One region of the Pedococcus soli genome, then DNA from elsewhere that is predicted to be linked to it. Evidence: riboswitches for the same ligand, from Rfam matches in the RefSeq annotation. Region 1 holds a riboswitch; each other region holds the start of a gene.

Region 1 (10,010 bases):
CCGGTTCTCCGGGACGACGTCGGGGCGCAAGGCGCTCGTCGCGCAGGCCCTGGCCGCGGCGACGACGGCGGAGCAGGTCCCGCCTCCGCTCGCTGCGCTGGTGGCCCACATCGCGGCGGCTGCCGCGGACGACGAGCCGGGCCCGGCGGTCCGGCCCTTCTCCACCGAACCCTGAGCGCTCGACCCGATGAGGACGGGGTCGAGCGCTCGAGGTGGGGCGCGCTGTGCGCGGTGCCGCCGGTCAGGCGGTGGCGTCCACCGGAGCCAGCCGCCCGCGCAGGGTCAGGGTCGCGACGACCAGCGCCAGGGAGGCCGTCAGGGCCATCACCAGGGTCATCGGCACGGCCGAGCCCGAACCCATGGCGCCGATCAGGGGAGCCGCAGCCCCACCGATGACGAACTGCGAGGCACCGAGCAGCGCAGCCGCCGTGCCCGCCGCCTCGCCGTGGCGGGTGAGCGCCAGCGCCGGGGTGTTCGGCAGGGTCAGGCCGCAGGCGAACAGGATGAACCAGAGCGGCACGAGGATCAGGGTCAGGCCCCCGAAGCCGGTGGCGGCCGACGCGAGCGTCAGCAGGGCGGCCACTGCACCGATCGTGACCCCGGCACGCACCAGAACGCGGGGCTCGAACCGCTTGAGCAGGAACGGGTTGAGCTGCGAACCGGTCAGGAAGCCCAGCGAGTTCATCCCGAAGACCAGGCCGAACTGCGCGACGCTCAGGCCGTAGATGTCCTGCAGCACGAACGACGAGCCACCGATGTAGGAGAACAGCGTGGCGAACATCAGGCCGCTGATCAGGACGAGCCCGACGAAGGTGCGGTCCTTGAGCAGCGACCCGTAGGTCGCCACGACGGGCTTGAACGCGAGCTTGCGGCGACGCGCCGGCGGCAGCGTCTCGCGCAGGGCGAACGACGCGAGCGTCACCATCATCGTCCCGGCGATCGCGAGCAGGACGAACACCCCGCGCCACGAGGTGAGCTGGAGGATGAAGCCACCGAGGGTCGGTGCGAGCACCGGCGCGAGGCCCATGACCAGCATCAGGCGCGAGAGCATCGTCGCGGCGGCGGAGCCGGCGAACTGGTCGCGCACCATGGCCATGGCGACCACGGCCACCGCGGCGTTGCCGAGGCCCTGGAGGACACGACCCACGGTGAGCAGCTCGATGCTCGGCGCGAACGCACAGAAGATCGACGCGGCGATGTGCAGCGCGAGCCCGGCGATGAGGGGGCGGCGGCGGCCCACCGCGTCGGCGAGGGGGCCGACGAGGAGCTGGCCGAGCCCCATACCGAGCAGGATGCCGGTGAGGGTGAACTGGACGGCCGACTCGGACGCGGCGAGGTCACGCGTGATCGAGGGCAGGGCCGGCAGGTAGGTGTCGATGGTCAGCGGCCCGATGGCGATGAGGGCGCCGAGGACGAGGACGAACCGCACGTAGGCGCGACCCGTCGGGGCGGGGGGCATGGCCTCGTCGGAGGAGCGGGAGGAGTCGACGGAGGTCTGGGGAAGCGTCTGGGTACGGTCGTCGGTCACGGTCTGGGGCGCGGCGGTCACGAGGAGGGCAACACCGGCCCACCCCAGATCCATTCCGACGGACCTCAGTCGCGCCCGGTGAGCTCCCAGGCGTCGCCGGACTCCTCGACCTCCTCGCGGCCCGCGAACTGCGCGGCCACCGGGTCGTTGTCGTAGCGGTCGTCGGGGGCGTAGCCGGGCCGGTACGACGGCGCCGGTGCGCCGACCGGCACCTCGTCGGTGTGCTCCACTCCCCCGGCCTCGTCGGCCAGGGCCTGGCCGTCGAAGACCGGCTCGGCGTCCGGGACCTCGTCGCCGCGCATGAGGGCGAGCGTCGTGGGCAGGTCGTCCGGCTTGACCAGCACGTCGCGGGCCTTGGAACCCTCGGACGGTCCGACGACGCCGCGTGACTCGAGCAGGTCCATGAGGCGACCGGCCTTGGCGAACCCGACGCGCAGCTTGCGCTGGAGCATCGACGTCGACCCGAACTGCGTCGTGACGACGAGCTCGGTCGCCTGCAGCAGCAGGTCGAGGTCGTCACCGATGTCGTCGTCGACGTGCTTCTTGGCGGCGACGACGGTGACGTCGTCGCGGTAGTTCGGCTTGAGCTGGTCGGTGACCGCCTTGACGACGTTCTGGATCTCGGACTCGGTGACCCAGGCGCCCTGGACGCGCATCGTCTTGCTCGAGCCCATCGGCAGGAACAGCGCGTCGCCCTGGCCGATGAGCTTCTCGGCGCCGGGCTGGTCGAGGACGACCCGGCTGTCGGCGAGCGACGACGTCGCGAACGCCATCCGCGACGGGACGTTGGCCTTGATCAGGCCGGTCACGACGTCGACCGACGGACGCTGCGTCGCCAGCACGAGGTGGATGCCGGCGGCCCGGGCGAGCTGGGTGATGCGGACGATCGACTCCTCCACGTCACGCGGGGCGACCATCATCAGGTCGGCGAGCTCGTCGACGATGACGAGCAGGTACGGGTACGGGTGGATGACCCGCTGGCTGCCCGGCAGCGGCTTGACCTTGCCGGCCTTGACCGCCTTGTTGAAGTCGTCGACGTGCTTGAAGCCGAACTGGGCGAGGTCGTCGTAGCGCGTGTCCATCTCCCGCACGACCCACTGGAGGGCCTCGGCGGCCTTCTTGGGGTTCGTGATGATCGGGGTGATGAGGTGCGGGATCCCCTCGTATGCCGTGAGCTCCACCCGCTTGGGGTCCACCAGCACCATGCGGACCTCGTCGGGCGTCGAACGCATGAGGATCGAGGTGATCATGGAGTTGACGAAGCTCGACTTGCCGGCGCCGGTGGCCCCCGCGACAAGCAGGTGCGGCATCTTGGCGAGGTTGGCGATGACGTAGCCGCCCTCGACGTCCTTCCCGACCCCCATGACCATCGGGTGGTCGTTGCCGCGGGCGGCCTGGCTGCGCAGGACGTCGCCGAGGCTGACCTTCTCGCGGTCGGTGTTGGGGATCTCGATGCCGATGGCGGACTTGCCGGGGATCGGGGAGAGGATCCGGACGTCGGCCGAGGCGACGGCGTACGCGATGTTCTTCGAGAGGGCGGTGACCCGCTCGACCTTGATGCCGGGGCCGAGCTCGACCTCGTACCGCGTGACCGTCGGGCCGCGGCTGAAGCCGGTCACCTGCGCGTCGATGTCGAACTGGTCGAGCACCTGGGTGAGGGACTCGACGACGCGGTCGTTCGCGGCGCTGCGGGCCTTGTGCGGCGAGCCGGGCTCGAGCAGGGCGTTGTCGGGCAGCGTGTAGGTGATGTCGCCGGCGAGGGCGAGCTGCTCCACCCGCTGCGGCAGGGGGGTCGTCGGCGGCGCCTCGAGGGCGACCTTCTCGGCGACCTGGCGGGCGGGAACCACTGGTGGGGCGCCCGAGGCGCCGGCGCTGGTGGAACTGGTGGCACCGGTGGCACCGGGGGCGAGGACGCCCGGGGCGGTCGGGCGCTTCTGCCCGGGACGCAGGCCGTCCTTGCCCTCGGGCACGACGACCGCAGCCTTCTCGAACGCCTCGTCACCGTCGAACGGGCCCTCGGGCTCGATCACCCGGCGGCGGCGCCGGGGCTTCTCGGCCTCCTCGGCGACCGGCTCGTCGACGTCGACCCCGCGGTGCAGGAGGTGGTCGCGCAGCTCGGCGAGGCGCTCGGGGATCATGTGGACCGGGGTCGCGGTCATCACGAGGAGACCGAAGAAGCCGAGCATGAGCAGGATCGGCACGGTGCCGTAGACCGAGACCGCCGCCTTGAGCGGGCTGGAGGCGAGGAAGCCGATGATGCCGCCGCCGTCGCGCATGCCCTCGGCACCCGCCGGCGGGGTGGGGATGCCGGCCGCCACGTGGGCCAGGCCCGACGCCGCGAACGCGAGCGCGCCGAGGCCGACCCCGATGCGCGAGTTGGCGCCGTCGTCCTGGGGGGCGCGCAGCAGCCGGACGCCGAGGTAGAGCAGCGCGAGCGGCACGGCGTACGCGACCCGGCCGAAGGTGCCGGCCACGACGGCGTGGATGACGTCGCCGACCGGGCCCTCGAGGGCCCACCACTCGCGGGCGGCCACGACGATGGCCAGGCCGAGGAGGAGGAAGCCGACGCCGTCGCGACGGTGCTCGGGCTCGAGGTCGCGGGCCCCGTTGCCGACGCGGCGGACCGCGCCACCGGCCACGTGCGCCATACCCATCCACGTGCCGCGGACCGCACGCAGCGGCAGGGGTAGGCCGCCACCGCTGGCCTTGCCGCGGGAACCCCGGGCGGGGCTCTTGCGGGGCGTGGTGGTGCGACGGTTGGCGGGGCGGGTGGCGGTGCCCTTGCGCGCCTGCCCAGCCGAGGAGGTGCGCGTCGGGGTGGACGGACGTGTGGCCATGGTCCGCAGGCTACGCGAAGGTCACACCGGACACACGCGTCACACGCGTTCCACGTGGGCGGATCTGACGCCGACCTGGAGCCGACCTGGAGCCGTCACCCGCGCCGTTCGGGGCGGACCCGCTCCCCCGAACAGGTGGAGGGGTCCCCCCGGTTCGGGCAGCAGGGGCCGGTCCACCCGACGCGACGGGTGCGGCCCTGCCACGCTGAGCCTGCGTCTGGCGGGGCCCGCACCGGCGACCACCCCTCGGGGAGGTCGCCGGTGCAGGCGTACCAGGACATCGGGGGCAGGGGGTGCGCCGGTCCCGCCAGATCACCTGCACCACCGTTCCGCCCGACCTCCCCCGAGGTCTCAGATGGCGAGAAGGTCCGTCCGGCTGGTGGAGGGACGACCCGACCGCCGCTACCTTCGTCGTCAAGGTCATGAGTGTCAGCGCACAGCCCCGGCTTGCTGACCAGCAACCCTCCACCGCGGTGGGGTGCTCCGGGTGACGACCGGGTCGACTGCACCCGCAGCCGGCAAGCGCGGACCCGAGCACAGCCCGGGTCCCACCGGACCCAGGAGCTGACCTCCATGTCGATCGCGAGCACCCCACCGACCACTCCCGAGAGCACGCCGGACCACGCGTTCCGCCGCACCGCTCCCCTCGCCCACGCTCGGGAGAACGCCCGTGAGCACCTCCGGGCCGTTCCGCCTCTGGTCGCGCCGGCCTCGCTGCCGCTCGGCGGTGCGGTCGAGCCCCTGCCGGCCGAGCTGCCCGTCCACCGGTCCGAGGACCTGCCCGCCGTGGTCTCGGCCGGGCTGGTGGTGCCCACGCTCAACGGCCCGGTCGACTACGCGAACTTCGACCACGCCGCCTCGACGCCGTCGCTCGTCAGCGTCAAGGCCGCCGTCGACAGCGCCCTGCGCACCTACTCCTCCGTGCACCGCGGCAACGGGTACGCCTCCAAGGTGACCAGCGCCTGGTACGAGCAGGCCCGTGAGGAGGTCGCGACCTTCGTCGGGGCCCGGCCCGGCGACGAGGTGGTCTTCACCCGCAACAGCACCGACTCGTTCAACCTGCTGGCCCGCGCCCTGCCGCGCGACACCCAGGTCTTCGTCTTCGAGACCGAGCACCACGCCGCCCTGCTCCCGTGGAAGGCGCGCCAGACCACCCGCCTGCCCGTCCCCGGAAGCGCCGCCGACGCCGCGGTCCTGCTGCGCACGGCGCTGAAGAACCGCCACGGCCGCCACCGCCTCGTCGTCCTCACCGGCGCCTCCAACGTCACCGGCGAGGTCTGGCCGGTCCGCGAGCTCGCCGCGATCGCCCGCAAGGCCGGTGCCCGGGTCGTCCTCGACGCGGCGCAGTACGCCCCGCACCGCCGCGTGGACCTCGCCGAGCTCGGCGTCGACTACGTCGTCCTGTCCGGTCACAAGCTCTACGCGCCGTTCGGCGCCGGTGTCCTCGCTGGCCGCTCCGACTGGCTCGACGCGGCGACGCCCTACCTCGCCGGGGGCGGAGCGACCAGGGCCGTCACCGAGGACGGCGTCGCCTGGCACACCGGCTCGGCCCGCCACGAGGCCGGGAGCCCCAACGTCATCGGCGCGGTCGCCCTCGCCGCGGCCTGCCACGCCCTCCGCACCGGCGCCGCTGCGGTCGAGGCGCACGAGGACGCCCTCGGCACCGCCCTCCTCGAGGGCCTGCGCGCCGTCGACGGCGTCGAGACCTACTCGCTCTTCGGCGACGACCACGAGCGCGTCGCGGTCGCCACCTTCACGATCGACGGGCTCGACAGCTCGCTGGTGTCGGCGGCGCTGTCCGCCGAGCACGGGATCGGGGTCCGCGACGGGAAGTTCTGCGCGCACCTGTGCGTCGACACCCTCCTCGATGACCCGTATGGCGCCGGGTCCGGCACCGCGATCCGGGCCAGCGTCGGTCTGGGCACGACGGCCGAGCACGTCGAGCGCCTGCTCGCCGCGGTCGCCGACCTGGCTGCGAACGGACCGCGCGCGGCCTACGAGGTCACGCCGCAGGGGTGGCTCCCGGTGGAGGACACCCGCGACCTGTCCCCCGCCCGCCCCTGGTAGCAGCTCGCCCCTGGTGGGACACGCGTCCCTGCGGGGACGCGCCCCTGGCGGGGACGCGGCTCAGGCCTGGATGACCACCGGGATGATCATCGGGCGGCGACGGATCTTGCCGCCGACCCAGCTGCCGATCGCACGACGCATGACCTGTTCGAGCTGGTGGGGGTCGGTGATGCCCTTGCCGGTCGCCTCGGCGAGCGCCTGCTCGATCTTGGGGCGCACCTGGTTGAAGATCTCGTCGTCCTCGGCGAAGCCCCGGGCCTGGATCTCCGGGCCCGCGGCGACCTTGCCCGTGGCGGAGTCCATGACGACGATCACCGAGATGAACCCCTCGTCGCGCAGGATCCGGCGGTCCTTGAGCAGGGCCTCGTCGAACTCGCCCACCGACGAACCGTCGACGTAGACGTACCCGCAGTCCACGGCGCCGACCACCTTCGCGACGCCGTCGACGAGGTCGACGACCACCCCGTCCTCGGCCAGGACCACGCGCTCACGCGGCACCCCGGTCTGCCCCGCGAGCTCGGCGTTCGCCACGAGGTGGCGCCACTCGCCGTGCACCGGCATGACGTTGCGCGGCTTGACGATGTTGTAGCAGTAGAGGAGCTCGCCGGCGCTGGCGTGGCCCGAGACGTGGACCTTCGCGTTGCCCTTGTGGACGACGGCGGCGCCGAGGCGCATCAGGCCGTTGATGACGCGGTAGACGGCGTTCTCGTTGCCGGGGATGAGCGAGGACGCCATGAGGACGGTGTCGCCGGGCCCCACGTCGATGCGGTGGTCGCGGTTGGCCATGCGGGAGAGGGCCGCCATCGGCTCTCCCTGCGAACCCGTGCAGATGAGGACGACCTGGTGGTCGGGGAAGTTGTCGAGCTTCTTGACGTCGACGAGCACCCCGTCGGGGACGTGCAGGTAGCCGAGCTCGGCCGCGATCCCCATGTTGCGCACCATGGAGCGACCGACCATGGCGACCTTTCGCCCGGCCTTCTCCGCGGCGTCGAGCACCTGCTGGACGCGGTGCACGTGCGAGGAGAAGCAGGCGACGATGATCCGGCGCTCGGCATCGCGGAAGACCTTGTCGATGGCCGGCGCGATGTCCTTCTCCGGGGTGGTGAACCCCGGCACCTCGGCGTTGGTCGAGTCGGTCATGAAGAGGTCGACGCCCTCTTCACCGAGACGGGCGAACGCGCGCAGGTCGGTGAGCCTGCCGTCGAGCGGCAGCTGGTCCATCTTGAAGTCGCCCGTGTGCAGGATCGTCCCGGCGGGGGTCCGGACGAACACCGCGAGCGCATCGGGGATGGAGTGGTTGACGGCGACGAACTCGCAGTCGAACACCCCGAGCTTCTCGCGCATCCCCTCCTTCACCCCGAGCGTGTACGGGGTGATCCGGTGCTCCTTGAGCTTGGCCTCGACCAGCGCCAGGGTCAGCATTGAGCCGACGACCGGGATGTCCTTCTTGAGCTTGAGCAGGTAGGGCACGGCGCCGATGTGGTCCTCGTGGCCGTGCGTGAGGACGATGGCCTGGACCTGGTCGAGGCGGTCCTCGATGTACTCGAAGTCGGGCAGGATCAGGTCGACGCCCGGGTGGTGGTCCTCGGGGAACAGGACGCCGCAGTCGATGATCAGCAGCTGGCCGGCGTGCTCGATGACGGCCATGTTGCGACCCACCTCGCCGAGACCACCGAGGGCGACGACGCGGACGCCGTTCGGGTCGAGCTGGGGCGGTGCGGTCAGCTCGGGGTGCGGGTGGCTCACAGCAGACCCGACTCCTTCAGGCCCGCCCTCAGCAGCTCGAGGTGCTCCGGAGGGGACTCGACCAGCGGCAGGCGCACCGTCGCGTGCTCGATCACGCCGAGCTCGACGAGCGCCGCCTTGGCCATGATCGCGCCCTGCGACGTGTTCATGATCGCGTCGACCGCCGGGATGAGGCGCTGGTGGATGACTCGGGCCGCCGCGAGGTCGCCGCGGTCGACGGCCTCGATCATCGCGGCATACTCGCGTCCGGCGACGTGGCCGACGACGCTCACCGTGCCGATGGCGCCCATGGCCAGCCACGGCAGCGTGGTCGCGTCCTCGCCCGAGTAGTACAGCAGGTCGGTCGAGGCCATGACCTTGGTCGTCGACCACGCCTCGCCCTTGGCGTCCTTGACGGCCACGATGCTCGGCACGGTGGCCAGCTCGGCAAGGGTCTCCGGGGTGAACGGGATGGCCGTGCGTCCGGGGATGTCGTAGAGCATGACGGGCAGGTCGGTCACCCCGGCGACGGCGCGGCAGTGCGCGACGACCCCGGCCTGGGTGGGCTTGTTGTAGTAGGGCGTGACGAGCAGGAGCCCGGTCGCGCCGGCATGCTGCGCGCGGCCTGCCATCTCGACGCTGTGCGCGGTGGCGTTCGAACCGACGCCCGCGACGACCGCGGCGCGGCCACCGACGGCCTCGGCGACGAGGCTGACCATCTCGAGGCTCTCGTCGTCGGTGAGGGTGGCGGACTCACCGGTGGTGCCGTTGACGACGATGCCGTCGTGCCCGGTGTCCACGAGGTGCTGAGCGACCCGCTTGGCACCCTCGGCGTCGACGCTCCCGTCGGGCCGCATCGGCGTGATCATGGCTGTCAGGAGGCGACCGAACGGAGACGCTGTGCTCATACCCGCAGGCTATCGCTCCGCGGCGGCGGCCCAGCGCCCTGCTCGTGCCGCGACACCGACATTGGCGGGATCCCTGTGCTGCGCGACCGGATCATCGCCGGGACCGCCTGTCGGTATGGCGCCGGGTCCCGTCGCCGCGCGGTGTTAGGTTGCCGTCGTGCAGCAGTACCTGGACCTCCTCGACCACGTGATGACGACCGGGACGGACAAGTCCGACCGGACGGGGACGGGCACGCGCTCGGTCTTCGGCTACCAGATGCGGTTCGACCTCTCCGAGGGCTTCCCGGTCCTGACGACCAAGAAGCTGCACCTCAAGTCGATCATCGGTGAGCTGCTGTGGTTCCTGCGCGGCGACTCGAACGTCCGCTGGCTGCAGGAGCGCGGCATCTCGATCTGGGACGAGTGGGCCGACGAGAACGGCGACCTCGGGCCCGTCTACGGCTACCAGTGGCGCTCCTGGCCGACGCCCGACGGCGGCCACGTCGACCAGATCGCCAAGGTCATCGACGCCATCCGGACCAACCCCGACTCGCGCCGCCACATCGTCTCGGCGTGGAACGTCGCAGACGTCGACTCGATGGCCCTGCCGCCCTGTCACACGATGTTCCAGTTCTACGTCGCCGACGGCCGACTCTCCTGCCAGCTCTACCAGCGCTCCGCAGACATCTTCCTCGGCGTGCCCTTCAACATCGCGTCGTACGCCCTGCTCACGATGATGGTCGCCCAGATCTGCGACCTCGAGCCCGGCGACTTCGTGCACACCCTCGGCGACGCGCACCTGTACTCCAACCACGTGGAGCAGGCGAAGCTGCAGCTCACCCGTGAGCCGCTCCCCCTGCCCCGCATGGTCATCGCGAAGGGCAAGCAGATCGACGAGTTCGACCTCGGTGACTTCGAGCTGGTCGGGTACGAGGCGCACCCCTCGATCAAGGCGCCCATCGCCGT
Region 2 (10,010 bases), on a different contig from region 1:
ACCCAGGGGCGCAGGTTGGGACAGACCGCGTTCGGGTCGAGGCGCCCGAGCTGGGTGCGGTCCGCCGGGTCGGTCAGACCAGGTGGCAGCCCGACCACGGCGTAGACCTGGCCCTCGTGGGGAGTCCCGCAGTCGACCGCCGCGGCCTGAGCGAGATCGCTCACCGAGCTCATCTGCAGGCAGGCGTTGAGTGCCGGTGCCGGTGCCGGCGTCGGTGTCGGCGTCGTCCCGCCCCCCATGCTGCTCGAGCACCCGGTCAGCCCCAGGACGCCGAGCACCACCACCAGCGCCAGCCCTCGCCGCGATCGCCGCATGTGATCCCCCGCCCCTCCGGTCGCCACGTCCTAGCGGATCACCACGGTGGGGGCGCAGGCAATGACCCGATGTGACTAGGGGCCGAGGTGACCAGGGGCCGAGATGACCACGGGCCGAGGTGACCACGGGCCGCGGTGACCACGGGCCGCGGTGACCAGGGGCCGGGGTGACCACCCGACGCACAGTGGGACGCAGAAAGGTCAGGCGCCCGGTGGGGCGCCTGACCTTTCGAGGCCGAGCCGACGCCGGCGTCGGCGGCGGGTCTGCTCAGTCCAGGTAGTCGCGCAGGACCTGGGACCGGCTCGGGTGACGCAGCTTGCTCATCGTCTTGGACTCGATCTGGCGGATCCGCTCGCGGGTCACGCCGTAGACCTTGCCGATCTCGTCGAGCGTCTTGGGCTGGCCGTCGGTCAGGCCGAAGCGCATCGAGACCACTCCGGCCTCGCGCTCGGAGAGGGTGTCCAGCACCGAGTGCAGCTGCTCCTGCAGGAGCGTGAAGCTCACGGCGTCGGCCGGGACGACCGCCTCGGAGTCCTCGATGAGGTCACCGAACTCGCTGTCACCGTCCTCGCCGAGCGGCGTGTGCAGGGAGATGGGCTCGCGGCCGTACTTCTGGACCTCGACGACCTTCTCCGGGGTCATGTCGAGCTCCTTGGCGAGCTCCTCCGGGGTGGGCTCGCGCCCGAGGTCCTGGAGCATCTGGCGCTGCACCCGCGCCAGCTTGTTGATGACCTCGACCATGTGGACCGGGATGCGGATGGTGCGCGCCTGGTCGGCCATGGCGCGGGTGATGGCCTGACGGATCCACCACGTCGCGTACGTCGAGAACTTGTAGCCCTTGGTGTAGTCGAACTTCTCGACCGCACGGATCAGACCGAGGTTGCCCTCCTGGATCAGGTCCAGGAACAGCATGCCGCGACCGGTGTAGCGCTTGGCCAGCGAGACCACGAGGCGCAGGTTGGCCTCGAGGAGGTGGTTCTTGGCCTTCTTGCCGTCCTGGGCGATCCACCAGAGCTCACGCTTGAGCTTCATGTCGATCTTGTCGCCGGAGTTGAGCCGCTCCTCGGCGAACAGGCCGGCTTCGATGCGCTTGGCGAGCTCGACCTCCTGCTCGGCGTTGAGGAGGGCGACCTTGCCGATCTGCTTGAGGTAGTCCTTGACCGGGTCGGCGGTGGCGCCGGCGGTCACGACCTGCTGGACCGGGGCGTCGTCCTCGTCGTCGTCGCGCAGGACGAAGCCCGAGGAGGACTCCTCCTCGTCGCTGTCCTTCTTCTTGTCGTCGGTCTCGTCCTCGATGACGACGTCCTCGAGCTCGGCCTCGACGACATCGGTCGGCTCGGCGTCCGCGAGCTCCTCGCCGTCGACGACCGGCGCGTCGTCCTTGCCGGCAGCGGCCTTGGCCGTCTTCGCGGTCTTCGCCGCAGCCTTCTTGGCCGCGGGCTTGACCGGCTCGGCAGCGGCCGCAGCCGCCTTCTTCGTGGTCGTCGCCTTGGCCGCAGCCTTGGTGGCGGGCTTGGCAGCGGTCTTGGTCGCCGTCTTCGCGGTGTCGTCGGCCGCGGCAGGCTTGGCTGCCGCCTTGGTCGTCTTCGCGGCCGCCTTCTTGGCGGGCGCGGTCGCGGTGCGACGGGTCGTCGTCGCAGCAACGGCACGCGAGGCGGTGGCGGCGTCCAGGGTCACGGTGATGCCCTGCTCGTCCAGCGAACGCAGCACCACCTTCATCCGCTTCGGCGGGACCTCGGCGCCCTCGAGCGCCTCACGCAGCGCGCCGCTGTCGACCGAGCCGTTGGTGCGGCCCTGCATGAGCAGCTGCTGCAGGGCTGGATGGGTGAACTCGGTGGGGAGAGACGGTGCGGGGCTCGCAGCCTTCTTGGACACAGGCGACACGGACTACCTTTCGTCGCGGGATCGCGGCACGGCGCACGCCATCACGGGCATGGCGGGGCATGCCTACGACAACAACTGCGGGGGCGGAAGTATTGCCGAGACCGGGCGGGAGTGCCCTGCGCGACCTCGTTCCAGACATTGTAAAACGAGAAGGCGCTCATTCCCGCATTCGTGCACGAATTCGGGCCGTTCGCGGCCCGATCGCGTCGTTCGTGGCGCCTACGCGTCGGCCTTGACCGCCAGGACCGGGCAGGACGCGTCGAGCAGGATGCGCTGCGCGTTCGACCCGAGGATGAGCTTCCCGACCGGGGTGCGTCGACGCAGCCCGATGACGATGAACTCGGCGTGCTCCTCCTCCGCGACGGCGATCAGGTCCTCGGCGGGTTCGTTGCCCCGGACCAGCTGGCGCACCTCGTGCACCAGCCCCTGGTCGTCGAGCTGGCCCTGGATCCGCGAGAGCTCGGCCTCGAACCGCTGGGCCTCGTCGCTGTCGTAGTCCCGGCCTCCACGGTTGGAGTTGATGACGATGAGCTTGGACTTGCGCAGCAGCGCCTCGTCCGCCGCGCGTCGTAGCGCCGCTCGCCCTTCCTTCGTCGGGACATACCCCACAACGATGGCCACGGGAACCTCCTCGTTCGTCGACAGCTGCGGCAGTGGCCGCGCGGCCGACGCTACCGGAAATCACCCGGTCAGGCAGGGTCCCCGAGAACCCGCACCACGATGGCACCGACCTGCTCCAGCTCGATGAGGAAACCGTCGTGGCCGTAGTCGGAGTGGACGGTGTGGACGACCGCACCCGGGACGGCGTCCGCGATCTCGTGGGACAGGCGCGGCGGGTAGAGCCGGTCGGAGTCGACCGCCACCACGACGACGTCCGCCGTGATGCGGGCCAGCGCGGCCTCGACACCGCCCCGCCCCCGGCCGACGTCGTGGGAGTTCATGGCCTCGGTCAGGACGACGTAGGAGTTGGCGTCGAACCGGCCCGCGAGCTTGCCGGCGTGGTGGTCGAGGTAGGACTCCACCGCGTAGCGCCCCCTCCCCCCGAGCGGGTCCTCCTCACCCTGCGCCGAGCGGCCGAAGCGCTCGTGGAGCTCGATCTCGCTGCGGTAGGTGACGTGGGCGATGCGCCGGGCGATGCCGAGTCCGGTGTCGGGCCCGGTCTCCTGGTCGTAGTAGTCGCCGCCGTGGAAGTGCGGGTCGCTGCGGATCGCGAGCAGCTGGGCCTGGCACCAGGCGATCTGCTCGGCCGACGCGTAGGCCGTGCTGGCCAGCACCAGCGCGGAGGCCACGCGGTCGGGATGGGTCACCGCCCACTCGAGGGCGCGCATCCCTCCCATCGACCCGCCGAGCACCAGGTGCCACCTCTCGACGCCGACGCGGTCGGCGAGCAGGGCCTCGACCCGCACCTGGTCCCGCACGGTCACGAACGGGAAGCGGCTCCCCCAAGGGCGCCCGTCGGGAGCCGGTGAGGCGGGGCCGGTGCTCCCCTGGCAGCCGCCGAGCACGTTGACGGCCACGACGAAGAAGCGGTCCGTGTCCAGCGGGCGGCCCGGGCCGATGAGGCCGTCCCACCAACCAGGGGTCGGGTGGCCCGGCCCGGCCACCCCGGTCACGTGACTGTCTCCAGTGAGGGCGTGCTCGACCAGGATCGCGTTGTCACGGTTGGCGTTGAGCTCCCCCCACGACTCGTAGGCGAGGGTGACGTCGGGCAGCACCCCGCCGCGTTCGAGCTCGACCGCGCCGAGGGCGACGAACCGCCGGTCACCCACCGGGTCCCCGGGACGCCAGGCCCCGGTCGTCGTCGGGGGTCGGGAGGTGGTCGTCATGAGGGTGCTCCTGTGGCCATCGCGCTTGCCGCCCAGGACAGGGCCGGCCGGGTCCTCACCCGGGGCACCCCACCGCGAGGAGGGTTGCCGCCCAGCAAGCCGGGGCTTGGTGCTGGGACTCATGACCTGCCGACCATCATACGAGCCGCGCGTCGAGGTGTCCGGCCCGTCCGGACACTGGACCGGAGGGAGGAGGACGACCTCGTCCGGTCAGGCCGACAGGCCTCCGGGCACGGAGCCGAACCCGTGTCGCGGCGGGGGTTCGGCCGCCGGCCGGGAGCGCACCCCGAGGTCGACCATGCGTTCCAGCAGGCGGGCGAGCCGGTACCCCGGGTGGTGCTGGAGGGCGCGGTCGAGCGCGACGCGGGTCAGCGCCCCGTCCCCCAACCACCAGGCGAGGTTGGCGAGCACCGTGAGGACGGCGGCGCAGTCATCGTCCGGCACCGCGCGGGCGACGGCCTGCAGCCGGGACAGGACCCGGCGTCCTCCCACGGCAGCACGCTCTCCCCCACCCTGCAGCCAGGCCGGCTCAGGGAGGCAGCTGTGCAGGGCGTCGACGAGGTCGACCGACAGCGCGTCGAACGGCAGCGTGCCCGGACAGACCCAGGCGATGACGGCGTCGCGCAGCTCCACGTCCCGCAGACCTGCGACGAGGAGGGCCACCTCTTCGGGGCCCAGCTCGAACGCACCGCGGAACTGGTCCGCGCCGGCGACATCGAGGACCTTGGCCCAGGTGGCGAGGTGCCTGAGCCGGTGGACGGCGACCGCACGCCCGCCGAAGGAACGGCCATCGGCGCGTGCCCCGAGGTCCTCGAGCACGGCGGCCACCGCCGGCGTCCGGGACGGGTCGGCGGCGACGAGCTGCGCCAGCGACTCCCTGCCGGGCAGGGGGGCGACCCCTAGGGCGACGAACTGCGCCACGGCCGGGACGGCCCGCGGGACGTCCTGCTCGTGGCCGACGCTCGGGCAGCAGCCGCGGTCGCAGTCGGGGGCGTACCACCGGCCATCCCGGACGACGAGGCGGTCGAGGACCGGGACGTCGGCCGCGACGAGGGCGTCCCGGACCGCGTCGGCGAGCGGGAGCGCGTCGCCCGGTCGTGACTCGTACCCGACGAGCAGCACCCCGTCGGGCTCCTCCCTCAGCAGCGGTGGCACCAGGGCCGTGCAGGCGTCCTCCACGGCGTCCTGCGGTGGCAGGTCGATCCGCTCCACGAGACCGATCTGGCGCTCACGCAGGGCGATCGCGACGAGGGACTCGCTGGGGTGGTACCCGAGCTGGTAGGGCAGGACGGCAAGGACGTCGGCGGGTCCGGCGAGACGGATCGGTTCCATGGCCACCACGGTGGTGGGCCGGACGCCGAGGACCCAGGGCGTCCGGGGCGGCCTGTGGACACCCCGTCGGGTGACCACCACCTGTGGACGGACGACCCGGGGGGGCGGCGAGCCCGCGCGATCGACGAGCCACCTCGGTCGACCAGTCACCCCAGTCGCCGAACGACTGCCGTCAGCCGCCCACCGCGGTCACCGGACGACGTGCCCCGGCACCGTGCGACCCTGCTGCCGGCTCGAGCCGTACGGCTCCTCCTGGGCCGCGGCATACCCGTCGGCGGGGTGGGCCGTCCCCCGGACGGTGCGCTCCCACCGCAGGTAGCCCTCGGTCTCGTTGATGAAGGCCGCGGCGAGCCACGACACGACGACGGCGTCGTCGGCGAGGCCCAGGACGGACAGGAACGCCTCGGGCACGAGGTCGATCGGCGACACGACGTAGGCAACCGCTGCAGCGATCATGAGCAGGCGTCCACGGGTGCTGCCCCGGTACTCCCCCCGGAAGGTCGCGCGCAGCAGGCGCGGGAGGCTGGCGAACCGCTCCCCCAACCCGGGCGAACCGGGGCGCAGGGCGGTGCGCAGGGCGGTGGCGATGGTGCGGAAGGCTCCGAGGCGGTTCACGGCCATGTCGTCTCCAGGGGTGTCAGCGGTGCTGGTCGGTGGGACGGACGGCACGGGCGCCGACCGCGCCCGAACACGGGTCCCAACGAGTCGTGCGGGCCAGACATTCCCGGCCGTCAGAGCCCGGTCGCGCGCTTCGGGAACTCGTGGCGCGCGTGGTCGGCGATCCGCTTGAGGAGGTAGGTGTCCAGGCCGGCGCCGACGACGCCGCCGAGCACCGGGACCCCCTTGCCGAACCGCGTCAGCGTCTTCTTGCCGGCCGTCGACAGCAACCGGAAGCCGACCGCCTTGTTGACGACCATCAGGGCCGGGCCGGGAAGTCGTTGCGCCGCAAGGTTCGACAGCCGCCCGGTCGACATCACGCCGGCCTTCTTGAGCAGGTCGTCGGCGTCAGCGCCGACGAGGGTCAGCAGGACGGCGGAGCGGATCTCCGGCTGCTTGATGTCGTACCCGCGCAGCGACGCGATGGAGGCGACCATGCGGGTGGCGACGAGGTAGAACTCGACGACGTTGGCCGGCAGGGCGACCGGGAGGGTGATGAACCCGCCGAGCCCGGTCACGAACCCGCCCGCCGCGGCGAGCTTGAGGTGTCCGCGCACCACCGCGTCGACGGCGTCCTCGGCGTCGGGACGCTCCGCACGCTTGACGTCGGCGATCTTCTGCGCGGAGTCGAACGGCCCCTTGCCGTCGATCCCGACGTCCAGGAGGTTCTCGACGAGCCCGGTGACGGCGCCGGTGAACATCCCCGTGTCCTCCTTGCCGGCCCTGGCCTGCTCGAGTGCAGGAACCTTCGCCCCAGACCCGTCCTTGCCCAACCCGAGGAAAGCCACGCTGTACTCCCTGTCGTCGTCCGTCCGGGTCTGCGAACCCGTGCCCTGCGACCGCTGGCGCGGGCGTCCCGACCATCCTGCCACGCAGTCCCGGGACCAGCAGGTTTAGCCTTGGGAGCATGGCCGACCACACCGAGTCCACCCCCACCACGTCCACCACCGAGTCCGCCTTCGCCGCGTACGCGCACCCCGAGCGGCTGGTCAGCACGCAGTGGCTGGCCGAGCAGGTCGAGGCCGGGAAGGTCGGCGGGCCCGACGGCATCGTCGTCCTCGAGTCCGACGAGGACGTGCTCCTCTACGACACCGGCCACATCCCCGGGTCGCTGAAGCTCGACTGGCACCAGGACCTCAACGACGCCGTGGTGCGCGACTACGTCGACGCCGAGCAGTTCGCCGCCGTCATGTCGGCGCGAGGCATCTCCCGCGACACCACGGTCGTCGTCTACGGCGACAAGAACAACTGGTGGGCGGCCTACGCCCTGTGGGTGATGAGCCTGTTCGGCCACGAGGACGTGCGCCTGCTCGACGGCGGCCGCGCCAAGTGGGTCGCCGAGGGCCGCGAGCTCACCAAGGACGTGCCGCAGGTCGCGCCGCTGACCGGCGACGCGGCATACCCGGTCGTCGAGCGCGACGACACTCCGATCCGCGCGTTCAAGGAGGACGTCCTCGCCCACCTCGGTGGTGCGCTGGTCGACGTCCGCTCCCCCGGCGAGTTCAGCGGCGAGCTGCTGCACATGCCCGACTACCCGCAGGAGGGGGCCATGCGCGGCGGTCACATCCCGGGTGCGCGCTCGGTGCCGTGGGCGCGGGCGGCCAACGAGGACGGGACCTTTAAGTCCCGCGAGGACCTCGAGGCCATCTACCTCACCGAGCAGGGCCTGTCCCCCGCCGATGCCACGATCGCCTACTGCCGCATCGGGGAACGCTCCTCGCACACGTGGTTCGTCCTCACCCACCTGCTCGGCTTCGGGCAGGTCCGCAACTACGACGGCTCGTGGACCGAGTGGGGCAACTCGGTCCGCGTCCCGGTCGAGCAGGGCGCGCCGAAGTGACCGACACCGTCGACCTCCCGCCGGCGATGCGTGAGGTCGCCGACGACTTCGCCGAGCTCACCGCGAACGAACGGCTCCAGCTGCTGCTGGAGTTCAGCGAGGGCCTGCCCGAGCTGCCCGAGCGGTATGCCGGGTCGCTCGACTCGATGGAGCAGGTGCACGAGTGCCAGTCGCCGATCTTCCTCGCCGTCGAGGTCGACGACGAGCCGGCGGACCGCCCGGGCGACCGGCCCGTGCACCTGTTCTTCTCCGCCCCGCCGGAGGCGCCCACGACCCGCGGGTTCGCGGGGATCCTCCACGAGGGCCTCGACGGGCTGACCGTCGCCGAGGTGCTCGCCGTCCCCGAGGCTGCGCCGTACCAGTTCTCGCTCGGCGAGGCGGTGTCCCCGCTGCGGCTGCGTGGCATGGTGGGGATGCTGAGCCGCATCAAGCGGCAGGTGGCGCTGAAGTCCCAGTCCTAGCAACGGTTTCCGACTCCGAGTCCGAACTCCGCCCGGTATGGCGCGGGGAGACGACGAAGCCGCGGCCCCCTCAGGGGACCGCGGCTTCGCGCCGTTGAGCTGCTCGGTCGGCTGACCGGTCAGCGCACCGCGTCGAGGGCGTCGACGATGCCCTCGCCGTAGTAGCTGTTGTCCGAGGCCGGACCGGTGCACGGGATGCTCGTGCCGCCCTCGGGCGCGGCGCACGCGCGGTCGTCGGCCTGGGCGCGCAGCTTGGCGACCATCTGCTCCGGCGTCCACGTCGGGTGCGCCGACTTCATCAGCGCCAGCACTCCCGCGACGTGCGGGGACGCCATCGAGGTACCGCTCTTGGTGCCGTAGCCGTTGTTCGCCACGACGGTCGACAGGATGGTCCGACCCGGTGCGGCGACGTCGATGACGCCGAGGCCGCGGTTGCTGAACGACGCCAGCTGCTCGGCGCGGTTGGTCGCCGAGACGGTCACGACACCCGGCAGCTCGGTCGGGATGTCCTTGCAGCCGTTGTTGATCTGGCGCGGGATCGGCGTCGTGTCGTTGGGGCTCGCCGTGTCGTTGGTCTTGTTGGCGAGGTCCTTGGCGGAGTTGCCGGCCGCCGCCGCATGGACGACACCGCGCTTGGTGGACCAGGCCACCGCACGACTCACGGACTCGAGGACGGCAGCCTGGTCGGGCTGGTCACCGCACCAGAACTCCATCGGGTCGATGTAGTAGCTGTTGTTGGTGACGTCCATCTTGTGCTGGCCCGCCCACACGAAGCCGCAGATGGCGTACTCCGGGTAGATGAAGCCGTCGTCGTTGACGACCTTCACCGCAGCCATGCGCACGTTGGGGGCGACCCCGACGATGCCGACTCCGTTGCGCGCGGCGCCGATGGTGCCGGCCACGTGCGTGCCGTGGTCGGAGGTCGTCGGGTACCACGAGCCGGCCGACTGGTCCGGCCGCCCTGCGCCGGTGCAGCTCACCGAGTCGGCGACGTCGATGTTGGCGGCCAGGTCCGGGTGGTCGGGGTCGATGCCGCTGTCGAGGACACCCACGACGACGTTGCGGTCGCCGTCGGTGATCTTGTGGGCCTGGTCGGCCTTGATCTGCACCATGTCCCACTGCTCGGCCTCGCGGGGGTCCGCCGCCGGCGCGGCGGGAGTGGTCATGGCGCCGGACAGGTCGCCGTTGGCCGGCTTGGCGTGGCCCTGCTTGTAGCCCGAGGCCCCCGGGCCCCACGAGGCGCCCAACCCGGTCGGCGTGCCCTCCTTGACGGGCGCGGTGCGGCTGGCTCCCACGGACTGGACGGCGTTGCCACCGTGCTTGCGCACATCGCTGCGGAAGGCGGCGCGGTCGGAGTGGGCGATGACGACGCCGATCTGGGGCCACGACTGGACGACGACGCCGCCCGAGGCCACGACGGCCTTCTCGACGAGGGCGGTCTGCCCGGGGTTCGCGACCTTGGCGTTGACGACGTAGCTCATCAGGGTGCCGTCAGGCGTGACGACGGGGACGGGCGTCGACGCGTCCTGCGCCGTCGGCGAGGCGCTGGCGCTGCCCGACGCGAACATCGCGGTCGCGAGCAGCGCGGCCGAGGCCGCGAACGCCGCACCGGCGAGTCGTCGTGGTCGGTGGGTCCTGTGGGACATGGGGATGCCTCCTGGTGTGGGGGGGGTGGTGCACCGGCCCTGCGGATCG
Region 3 (10,010 bases), on a different contig from region 1:
CACGCCGAGCTCGAGGGCACCCTGGCTCCACGTCCTGGGGTAGTCCTCGGCGGACACCCCGTCCGCCGAGTCGCGGGTGAGGAACTCCTCGGTGAAGGTCAGCAGGTCGGGCGTCTCCTTGCGGGCGTCCTTCCACCAGCGGTCGAAGTGCCGCTGCGAGACGACCTCGGCCGGCACGCGCTGCTCGTAGAAGGTGACGAGGTCCTCGTCGTCGACGACGATGTCCCGACGGCGCGCCCGCTCCTCGAGTTCCGAGAGTCGTTTCAGGAGAGCCTCGTTCGCACGGAAGAACGTGTGGTGGGTCTCCCAGTCGCCCTCCACGAGCGCGTGCCGGATGAACAGCTCGCGCGACTCCTCGGGGTTGATCCGCGCGTAGCTGACCGTGCGGGCGGCGACGAGCGGCACGCCGTACAGGGTGACGCGCTCGGTGGCCTGCGCCGCTCCCTGCTTGCGGGACCAGCGCGGTTCCGAGTAGCTGCGCTTGACCAGGTGCGGCGCCAGCCGCTCGGCCCACACGGGGTCGATGCGCGCGTTGGTGCGGGCCCAGAGGCGGGTCGTCTCGACGAGCTCGGCGGACATGACGAACGTCGGCTGCCGCCGGAACAGCGTCGACCCCGGCGAGATGCCGAACCGTGCACCGCGGGCGCCGAGGTAGTCGCGCTTGGCCTCGTCCCGGAGCCCGACGTGCGACAGCAGCCCGGCGAGGACGGCCTGGTGGATGACGTCCGGGTTGGCGTCCTCGCCCTCGGCCGAGGTGGCCTGCCTCGGGTCGATGCCCACGTCCTGGCAGGCCTTGCGGAGCTGGCTGTGCAGGTCCTGCCACTCGCGGACCCGGAGGTAGTGCAGGAACTCGTTGCGGCACATGCGCCGGAAAGCGCTGTGGCTCAACGCCTTCTGCTGCTCCTTGAGGTAGGCCCACAGCAGGAGGAGCGACATGAAGTCGGAGTGCTCGTCCTTGAACCTCGCGTGCGACTGGTCGGCCTGGGTCTGCTTGTCGGCCGGGCGTTCGCGCGGGTCCTGCATCGACAGGGCCGCGACGATGACGAGCACCTCGCGGGTGCACCCGAGCTTCCCCGCCTCGATGAGCATCCGGCCGAGGCGCGGGTCCACGGGGAGCCGGGCGAGGGAGCGTCCGTACGGCGTGAGCTGCCGCCCGCGGCGCCCCTCGTCCTCGGAGTCGAACGCCTGCAGCTCCTCGAGCAGCCGCACACCGTCGGCGACCTGGCGCGGGTCGGGCGCGTCGACGAACGGGAACCGGCCGACGTCCCCGAGGCCGAGCGAGGTCATCTGGAGGATGACGGACGCCAGGCTGGTGCGCTGGATCTCGGGCTCGGTGAACTCGGGGCGGCTGTCGTAGTCCTCCTCCGAGTAGAGCCTGATGCAGATGCCGTCGGCCACGCGCCCGCACCGGCCCGAGCGCTGGTTGGCACTGGCCTGCGAGATCGGCTCGATCGGCAGCCGCTGCACCTTGGTGCGCTGGCTGTACCGGGAGATGCGCGCGGTTCCCGCGTCCACGACATACCGGATGCCGGGCACCGTCAGGGACGTCTCGGCGACGTTCGTGGCCAGCACGATCCGTCGTCCGCTGGCCCGACCGAAGACCTTGTGCTGCTCCGCGGCGGAGAGACGGGCGTAGAGCGGGAGGACCTCGGTCTGCGGGAGCTTCATCGACGTCAGCGCGTCAGCGGTGTCGCGGATCTCGCGCTCCCCCGAGAGGAACACGAGGATGTCGCCCTCGCGGTTCTCGGTCCACAGCTCCTCGACGGCCTCGCACACCCCGGTCACCTGGTCGCGCTCGGGGTCGTCGGGGCGGTCGGGGTCGACGAGGGGGCGGTAGCGGTGCTCGACGGGGTAGGTGCGCCCCGACACCTCGATGACCGGCGCGGGCTCCCCCGTCCGCGCATCAGCGAAGTGCTCGGCGAAGCGCTGCGGGTCGATGGTCGCCGAGGTGATGACGACCTTGAGGTCGGGCCGGCGCGGCAGCAGCTGCTTGAGGTAGCCGAGGATGAAGTCGATGTTGAGGGACCGCTCGTGCGCCTCGTCGATGATGATCGTGTCGTACTTGCGCAGCATCCGGTCGCGCTGCATCTCGTTGAGCAGGATGCCGTCGGTCATCACCTTGACCAGCGTGCTGTCGCTGCTCTGCTCGGTGAACCGCACCTGGTAGCCGATGGCCGTGCCGAGCTCGACCTCGAGCTCCTCGGCGATGCGCTCCGCCACGGACCTGGCGGCGATCCGCCGCGGCTGGGTGTGGCCGATCAGGCCTGCCTGCCCACGACCGACCTCGAGGCAGATCTTCGGCAGCTGGGTGGTCTTCCCCGACCCGGTCTCCCCCGCCACGATGACGACCTGGTGGTCGCGGATGGCGGCGGCGATGTCGTCCTTGCGGGCGACGACCGGCAGGTTCTCGGGGTACCTCAGCTCCGGGACCGGGGGCGGCACCCGCACCGGTCGGGAACCCCGGCCTTCCCGGTCCCCGCGACGGGGACGGCGTCCCCGAGGCCTGCGGGTGCCCCGGGCCGCACCGTCACCACCTGCGTCCTCCGACCGGACGGCCCCGGGCTCGGTGGCGTCGACGGAAGGCATGCAGGCCAGCATACGGAGGCCGCTGGGCCGTCACCCCGTGCCGCCCCCGCCATCCACGACGCCGTCCCCGCCATCCACGACGCCGTCCCCACCCCCGTCCCTCGAGACGTCGGTGGGCTGGCGCGGGCACCACTCAGCAGAGGGTGCTGCCCTTGGGCCACGGTGCTCCCTGTCCCGTGTGCAGCAACCTCTGCTAGCAGAGGTTGCTGCACACGGCGTCGGGGCGAGGGCTGGGGCGTGGGGTCGGGGCGAGGGGGTTCGTGCTGCGGCTGCGGCGCGCCGGTCAGGCGCCCTTGGCGGAGATGAAGCCCTGCTCGAGGTCGGCGAGGATGTCGTCGATGTGCTCGATACCCACTGCGAGCCGCACCAGACCCGGCGTCACCCCGGCGGCCAGACGGTCGCTGTCGGGGCCCTGCGAGTGCGTCGTGGACGCCGGGTGGATGGCCAGCGACCGCACGTCACCGATGTTGGCGACGTGGCTGTGCAGCTGGAGCGCCTCGACGAACCGCCGACCCGCGTCGACCCCGCCGACGATCTCGAAGGCCAGCACCGCCCCGGCCCCGCGAGGGGTGTACTTCTTCGCCTTCTCGTAGGACTCGTGGTCGGGCAGCGACGCCCAGACGACCTTCTCGACCTGGTCGTGGCCCTGGAGGAACTCGGCGACCTTGTGGGTGTTCTCGAGGTGGCGCTCGATCCGCAGGCTGAGCGTCTCGATCCCCTGGGCGATGAGGAACGCGTTGAACGGCGACGCCGACGGCCCGAGGTCGCGCAACAGCTGGACCCGGGCCTTGAGGATGAACGCGAGGTTGGCCCCGAGGGGGCTGCCGACGCCGAGGTCCCGGGCGAAGACCAGCCCGTGGTAGCTCTCCTCCGGGGTGTTGAAGTTGGGGAACTTCTCCGGGTCGGCGGCGTAGTCGAAGGTGCCGCCGTCGACGATGACACCGGCGATCGAGGTGCCGTGGCCGCCGAGGTACTTGGTCGCCGAGTGCACGACGATGTCGGCGCCCCACTCCAACGGGCGCAGGAGGTAGGGGGTGGCGATCGTGTTGTCCACGATCAGCGGGACCCCGGCCTCGTGGGCGACGGCCGCGACACCTTCGATGTCGAGCACCTCGGACTTGGGGTTCGCGATCGTCTCGCCGAAGAACAGCTTCGTGTTGGGCTGGACCGCGGCCTTCCACGACTCGAGGTCGTTGGGGTCGGCCACGAAGCTCACCTGGATGCCGAACTTGGGCAGCGTGTGCTTGAGCAGGTTGTAGGTGCCGCCGTAGAGCGACGGGCTGGCCACGACGTGGTCGCCGGCCTCGGCGATGTTGAGGATCGCCAGCGTCTCGGCCGCCTGCCCCGAAGCGACGAGGAGGGCCGCGACCCCACCCTCCAACGAGGCGACGCGCTGCTCCACCGCGTCCTGCGTGGGGTTCATGATGCGGGTGTAGATGTTGCCGAACTCCTTGAGCGCGAACAGGTTCGCCGCGTGCTCGGTGTCCTTGAAGACGTAGGACGTCGTCTGGTAGATCGGCAGGGCGCGAGCCCCCGTGGCCGAGTCGGGCTCCTGGCCCACGTGGATCTGGCGGGTCTCGAACGACCAGTTGGCGTTGCTCATGTCACTGACCTTCACTCTCGTGCCGCGTGGGCGGCGTCGGCGTGGTCCGTCACCGAGGGTGGAGTGCTGCAGGTCGCCACCGTCAGAAACGGTGCGGGACACGTGGTTGGGGTCTCCCGCGCTTGCGCACGGCAGGTGCCGTGTGCCTGGTCCTCACCCGGGGCACCCCACCGCGGAGGAGGGTTGCCGGCCAGCGAGCCGGGGCTTTCCGCTGGCACTCATGACCTGTGGAGAGGGTATGCCGCGTCGTCACCGACGCGGCATACCCGTCTCTCATCGCGGACCGGTCGGTCCGCCCGCCACCGAACCTCACGAACGCGTCATGCCGCCCGTCAGGGGAGCATCCAGCCGAGCACCGCGGTCGACTGCAGGAACACGATCACGCACATGAAGGCCAGGAACCCCAGGCTCCAGCCGACGACCTTGCGGAACAGGTCGCCCTCGCGCCCCGACAGACCCACCGCGGCAGCGGCGATGGCGAGGTTCTGCGGCGAGATCATCTTGCCGAGGACCCCGCCGGACGAGTTCGCTGCGGCCATCAGCGCGGGGCTGAGCCCGACGTCCTTGGCCGCCGAGACCTGCAGCGCGCCGAAGAGCGAGTTCGAGGAGGTGTCGGAGCCGGTGACGGCGACACCGAGCCACCCGAGGATCGGCGACAGGATGGCGAACGCCGAGCCCGCACCCGCCATCCACGAACCGAGGCTCGCCGTCTGGCCCGAGGCGTTCATGACGTAGGCCAGGCCGAGCACCGCCATCACGGTGAGGATCGCGGACGCCAGCTGCCGGTAGGTCGCGCCGTAGGCCCGCAGCGCCTTCGCCGGGGAGATGCCGATGGCCGGGATCGTCAGCAGGCCGGAGAGGAGCATGAGGGTGCCGGCGGCGCTGAGCCAGTTGAGCTTGAACGTCGGCAGGGTGGACGCCTTGCCGGAGGCCGTCTGCAGCCCGTCGAGGCCCGGCCACCCGAACGACCGCGTCGGGGCGTCCAGCGCACCCTTGATGCCGGGCAGCTGGGCGAGGATGAACAACGCGATGATGATGAGGTACGGCGCGTAGGCCTTGACCACCTCGCCGGTGCTGTCGACCTTGCCCTCGTCGCGGGCGGCCAGGTCGTGGGCCGAGGTGGAGGGCACGGGTTCGTCGTGCCGACGTACCTCGCCCCGACGCGTGCCCGAGGCGGCGGTCGCACCCGTGGAGCGGGCGGCGCCGCCGGTGCTGCTGCTGCGGGCCCCGACGAGCTCGTCGTCGTCGGTCTCGGTCTCGACGTAGGTGTCCGAGGGCTGCCAGACGCGCAGGAGGACGACGACGGACAGGGCCCCCACGAGGGCCGCGACGATGTCGGTCAGCTGGGTCGACAGGAAGTTGCTCGTGGCGAACTGCGCCACGGCGAAGGCGATCCCGCACGTGAGGGTGGCCGGCAGGGTCGCCCGGACGCCCTTGCCCTTGTCGACGATGTAGACCAGCGCCATCGGCACGAAGACGCCGAGCAGCGGGGTCTGCCGGCCCACGATCTGGGCGAGGTGGTGCTCGGACTCGCCGCTCACGGTGGCGAGCGTCGTGATCGGCACGGCCAGCGCCCCGAACGCGACGGGGGCCGTGTTGGCCACCAGGGCGACGACCGCGGCCTTCATCGGGCGGAACCCCAGGGCGATGAGCATGACGCTGGTGATCGCCACCGGCGTCCCGAACCCGGCCAGCGCCTCGAGCAGCGCCCCGAAGCAGAACGCGATGATGACGGCCTGGATCCGCTGGTCGTCGCTGACCTTGGCGAAGGACCGCCGCAGCACGTCGAAGTGCCCCGTCTCGACGGTCATGTTGTAGACCCAGATGGCGTTGATGACGATCCACAGGATCGGGAAGAAGCCGAAGGCGGCGCCCTCCAGCCCGGCCGACAGGGTCGCGCCGACGGGCATCGAGTACGCGGTCAGCGCCACGACGATCGAGACCGCCAGCGAGATCAGGGCGGCCTTCCACGCGGCCAGGCGCAGCACGCCGAGCAGGACGAACAGGGTCAGCAGCGGCAGCATCGCCACGAGGGCGGTGATGGTCAGCGAGCCGGCGACGGAGTCGAGTTCCGGTCTGTACATGGGTCACCTCGTTGTGAGACGTGTCCTTGCGGACACGGGAGTGGGGCGGGTCGCGTCAGGTCGTGGTCGGCCTCCCGGGGGTGCGTCCGGGCGCCGGGGCGCCGAGGTCGGCGGGTCGTCGTCCGCGGATCGAGGCGTCGAGCACCTCGATGGTGTGGGCGAGGGGCATGGGGGTGCCCGACCGCTCGAGCGCGGAGTGGATCTGCATGAGGCACCCCGGGTTCGCCGTGACGAGCAGGTCCGCACCGGTGCGACGGACGTTGGCCGCCTTGAGGTCGCCGAGCTCCTGGGCGGTGCCGGGGTTGAGCAGGTTGTAGATCCCCGCGCTGCCACAGCACAGCGACCCGTCCGGGACCTCCCGCAGCTCCAGCCCCGGTATGGCGCCGAGCAGCTGCCGCGGCTGGCTGCGGATCCCCTGCGCGTGCCCGAGGTGGCAGGCGTCGTGGTAGGCGACGCTCACCTCGAGCGGGTGCCGGGTGGCCACCGGTCCGACCTCGGCGAGGAACTCGCTGACGTCACGCACCTTCGCCTCGAACGCCTCGGCCCGGGCGGCGTAGGCGGGGTCGTCGGCGAGCAGCGCGGCATACTCCTTCATCGCGGAGCCGCACCCCGCGGAGTTGACGACGACGTGCTCCACGCCGGCCGCCTCGAACGTGTCGACGAGGCTGCGGGCGAAGGCTGCTGCCTCGGGCTCGCGGCCGTTGTGCGCCGAGAGGGCGCCACAGCACCCCTGCCCCGCCGGGGCGAGGACGTCGAAGCCCTCGGCCGCCAGCACCCGCGCCGTGGCGGCGTTGACGCCGGGGAAGAACTCCCGCTGCACGCAGCCGAGGAGCATGCCGACCGTGCCCCGCCTGGCCCCACGCGCCCGGGTGACCTCGGCGACCGGCACCGGGCGGCCGAGGGGTGGGGCGAGCGCCTCCATCGCCGCCAGCTGCGGCGAGATCCGTTGCAGCACACCGGACCTGCGCAACAGACGGGAGAGCCCGGAACGCTGGTGCAGGCGCAGCGGGCCACGCAGGGCACGGAGCCGGCGCGGGTAGGGGAACACGGCGAAGATGGCCGATCGCAGGAGCCGCTGGGCCGGCGGCCTTGTGGTGTTGCGCTCCACCTGCGCCCGCGTCGCGGTGATGAGCTCGTCGTACTTCACGCCGGAGGGGCAGGCGGTCACGCAGCCCATGCAGCCGAGGCAGGCGTCGAAGTGGCCGGCCACCTCGGGCGTCAGGGGTTCGCCCTCGCGCACCTGCGCCATGAGGTGGATGCGTCCGCGCGGCGAGTCCATCTCCTCGCCCCACAGCACGTAGGTGGGGCAGCTCGGCAGGCAGAAGCCGCAGTGCACGCAGTCGGCGAGCAGCTCCGCCGACGGCGGGCGGTGCGCGTCGAACGACCCTGCGTGGTGGGGGTCGATTGGTCCACCGGACCCGGGGGCAGGGTTCGTCGTGCTGGTCATCAGATGCCTCCCACGAAGCGGCCCGGCGCCAGGACGCCGCCGGGGTCGAAGCGCTGCTTGACCGAGCGCATCAGGTCGAGGGCCGTCGCGGGCCCCCAGACGTCGAGGCGGTCGCGGACGGCGTCGGGGGCCTCGAGGACGACGACGGCGCCCCCGAGGGCCGCCGCGGTGGCCCGCAGGTGGTCGACCGCTGCGACCACGGTCGTGGCCTCACCGTCGAGGACGGCGCAGCCGACGCCGACCGCGGGCGAACCCCGGTAGGACGCGAGGACGCCGCAACGCTCCCGGAGGTCGCCGGTGGCGCGCAGCAGTCGCCCCGCCCCGGCGATCTCGTGGGTGACCCGGACCAGGGTGCGGCCGCTTCCTCGGTCCGGGGGCCCCTCGCGTTCCAGGTCCTCACCCCACCACGGCGGCGCGCTGCCCGAGACGTGGGCGCCGTCGCCCAGCTCCCGGGCGACGTTGGCTGCACACTCCTCCGTGGCCTCGGCGTGGCCCTCGAGCAGCGCCGCGACCGTCCCGGTGGCACCGTCCCAGTCGACCTCCACCGCGACCGGCACCTGCTGGCTGTGCACGAGCGACTGGACGGCATCCTGCGCCGCGTCGGGCCCGTCCACGGACACGGTCACCCAGCGCCGCTCCCCCGGGACGGGGTGCAGCCGGAACGCGACCTCGGTGATGACACCGAGCGTGCCGAACGACCCGGTGAGCAGCTTGGCGAGGTCGTACCCCGCCACGTTCTTGACCACCTTGCCGCCGCTCTTGGCGACCACCCCGTCCGCGCGCACGAGCGTCATGCCGATGACGAGGTCGCGAACTGCCCCGTGCCGCAACCGCATCGGGCCACTCGTCCCCGTCGCGACGGTCCCGCCGATGGTGCCACTGCGCGTCGGGTCGATCCCGAGCCGCTGCGCGGAGGCGGCAACGTCCTCCTGCAGCGTGGCCAGGGCCCGCCCCGCACCGGTGACCAGGATGAGGTCCCCGGCCGCGTGCTCGACGAGGCGGTGGAGGCGGGTGGTGTCGAGGACGACGTCCAGCCTCCGGGGCGGGTTCCCCCAGCGCAGCTTGGTCCCGCTCCCCCGCGGCACGACCGCGAGCCCCGACGCCGAGGCCGCGGACATGACGGCCGAGACCTCCGCCGTCGTGGCGGGCGACGCCACCCAGCGCGGCGCCATACCGAGGACCGTGTCGTCGTCGGAGGCCTCGGTGACGTGTCCGTCGCACGCGCGCAGGAGTGCGTCCGGCACGACGCCCATCAGAAGACCTCCGCCACGCCGGACTCGGCCAGCGGGTGGACGCCCTGGTGCCGACCGGGGCGTTCACCGCAGAGGCGAGGCGTCGGGAAGATCTTGCCGGGGTTGGAGATCGACTCGGGGTCGAACGCGCACCGCACGAGCTGCATGGTGTCGAGGTCGTCGTCGGTGAACATGCGCGGCATGAACTTCGCCTTGTCGCTGCCGACCCCGTGCTCGCCCGTGATCGAGCCCCCGTGCTCGATGCAGAGGTCGAGGATGGCGCCGGAGACCTCCTCCGCCCGCTCGCCCTCCCCCGGCTTCGACTCGTCGAACAGCACGAGGGGGTGCAGGTTGCCGTCGCCTGCGTGGAAGACGTTGGCGACACGGACGCCGGACTCCGTCGACAGCTCAGCGATCCGGCGCAGCACCTCCGGCAGCGCGGTCCGCGGGATGACCCCGTCCTGCACGATGTAGTCCGGACTGATCCGGCCCACCGCGGCGAAGGCCGACTTGCGCCCCTTCCAGAACAGCGCGCGCTCGGCGTCGTCCTGCGCGATGCGGATCTCGAAGGCGTCGGCCTCCCGGCAGTGCCGCTCCACCTCGGCGAACACGTGCCGCACGTCGACCGCCGGGCCGTCGATCTCCACGATGAGCACCGCACCCGCACCCGCGGGGTAGTCGCAGTGCACCGCCGCCTCCGCCGCCTCGATCGCCAGCGCGTCCATCATCTCGATGGCCGCCGGGATGACCCCGGCGCCGATGATCGCCGACACGGCGGCCCCGGCCTGGTCGGTCGAGGCGAACGCCGCCAGCAGGGTGCTCACGTCCTCCGGCGTCCGGGTCAGGCGGACGGTCACGCGGGTCGCGACCCCGAGGGTGCCCTCCGAGCCGACGACCGCACCGAGCAGGTCGTAGCCCGTCGGGTCGGGGGCCTTGCCACCGAGCTCCACCACCTCGCCCTGAGGGGTGACGAACTCCAGGCCCGTGACGTGGTTCGTGGTGAAGCCGTACTTGAGGCAGTGCGCTCCCCCGGAGTTCTCCGCGACGTTGCCGCCGAT

The links. A riboswitch is a leader RNA that binds a small molecule or an ion and turns the genes downstream of it on or off. The one in region 1 is predicted to bind S-adenosylmethionine.
Region 2: another riboswitch for S-adenosylmethionine. It lies ahead of metX (homoserine O-acetyltransferase MetX); the one in region 1 lies ahead of ACYVKF_RS13940 (aminotransferase class V-fold PLP-dependent enzyme).
Region 3: another riboswitch for S-adenosylmethionine. It lies ahead of ACYVKF_RS19590 (bifunctional o-acetylhomoserine/o-acetylserine sulfhydrylase); the one in region 1 lies ahead of ACYVKF_RS13940 (aminotransferase class V-fold PLP-dependent enzyme).

Annotation. Positions count from the first base shown of each region.
Region 1 is NZ_BAAGSF010000005.1:171,253-181,262, reverse strand. It holds gene ACYVKF_RS13955 (hypothetical protein) at 1-175, shown strand, start outside; gene ACYVKF_RS13950 (multidrug effflux MFS transporter) at 242-1,582, opposite strand; gene ACYVKF_RS13945 (FtsK/SpoIIIE family DNA translocase) at 1,594-4,365, opposite strand; SAM riboswitch class IV at 4,784-4,896, shown strand; gene ACYVKF_RS13940 (aminotransferase class V-fold PLP-dependent enzyme) at 4,939-6,432, shown strand; gene ACYVKF_RS13935 (ribonuclease J) at 6,493-8,178, opposite strand; gene dapA (4-hydroxy-tetrahydrodipicolinate synthase) at 8,175-9,065, opposite strand; gene ACYVKF_RS13925 (thymidylate synthase) at 9,223-10,010, shown strand, end outside.
Region 2 is NZ_BAAGSF010000006.1:899,468-909,477, forward strand. It holds gene ACYVKF_RS19510 (hypothetical protein) at 1-314, opposite strand, end outside; gene ACYVKF_RS19515 (RNA polymerase sigma factor) at 583-2,199, opposite strand; gene ACYVKF_RS19520 (universal stress protein) at 2,419-2,820, opposite strand; gene metX (homoserine O-acetyltransferase MetX) at 2,889-4,025, opposite strand; SAM riboswitch class IV at 4,042-4,152, opposite strand; gene ACYVKF_RS19530 (DUF4192 domain-containing protein) at 4,236-5,357, opposite strand; gene ACYVKF_RS19535 (YkvA family protein) at 5,547-5,972, opposite strand; gene ACYVKF_RS19540 (EcsC family protein) at 6,089-6,802, opposite strand; gene ACYVKF_RS19545 (sulfurtransferase) at 6,922-7,854, shown strand; gene ACYVKF_RS19550 (SufE family protein) at 7,851-8,315, shown strand; gene ACYVKF_RS19555 (S8 family peptidase) at 8,435-9,961, opposite strand.
Region 3 is NZ_BAAGSF010000006.1:917,115-927,124, forward strand. It holds gene hrpA (ATP-dependent RNA helicase HrpA) at 1-2,586, opposite strand, end outside; gene ACYVKF_RS19590 (bifunctional o-acetylhomoserine/o-acetylserine sulfhydrylase) at 2,870-4,189, opposite strand; SAM riboswitch class IV at 4,303-4,415, opposite strand; gene ACYVKF_RS19595 (L-lactate permease) at 4,522-6,273, opposite strand; gene ACYVKF_RS19600 ((Fe-S)-binding protein) at 6,329-7,720, opposite strand; gene ACYVKF_RS19605 (FAD-binding oxidoreductase) at 7,720-8,973, opposite strand; gene ACYVKF_RS19610 (FAD-linked oxidase C-terminal domain-containing protein) at 8,973-10,010, opposite strand, start outside.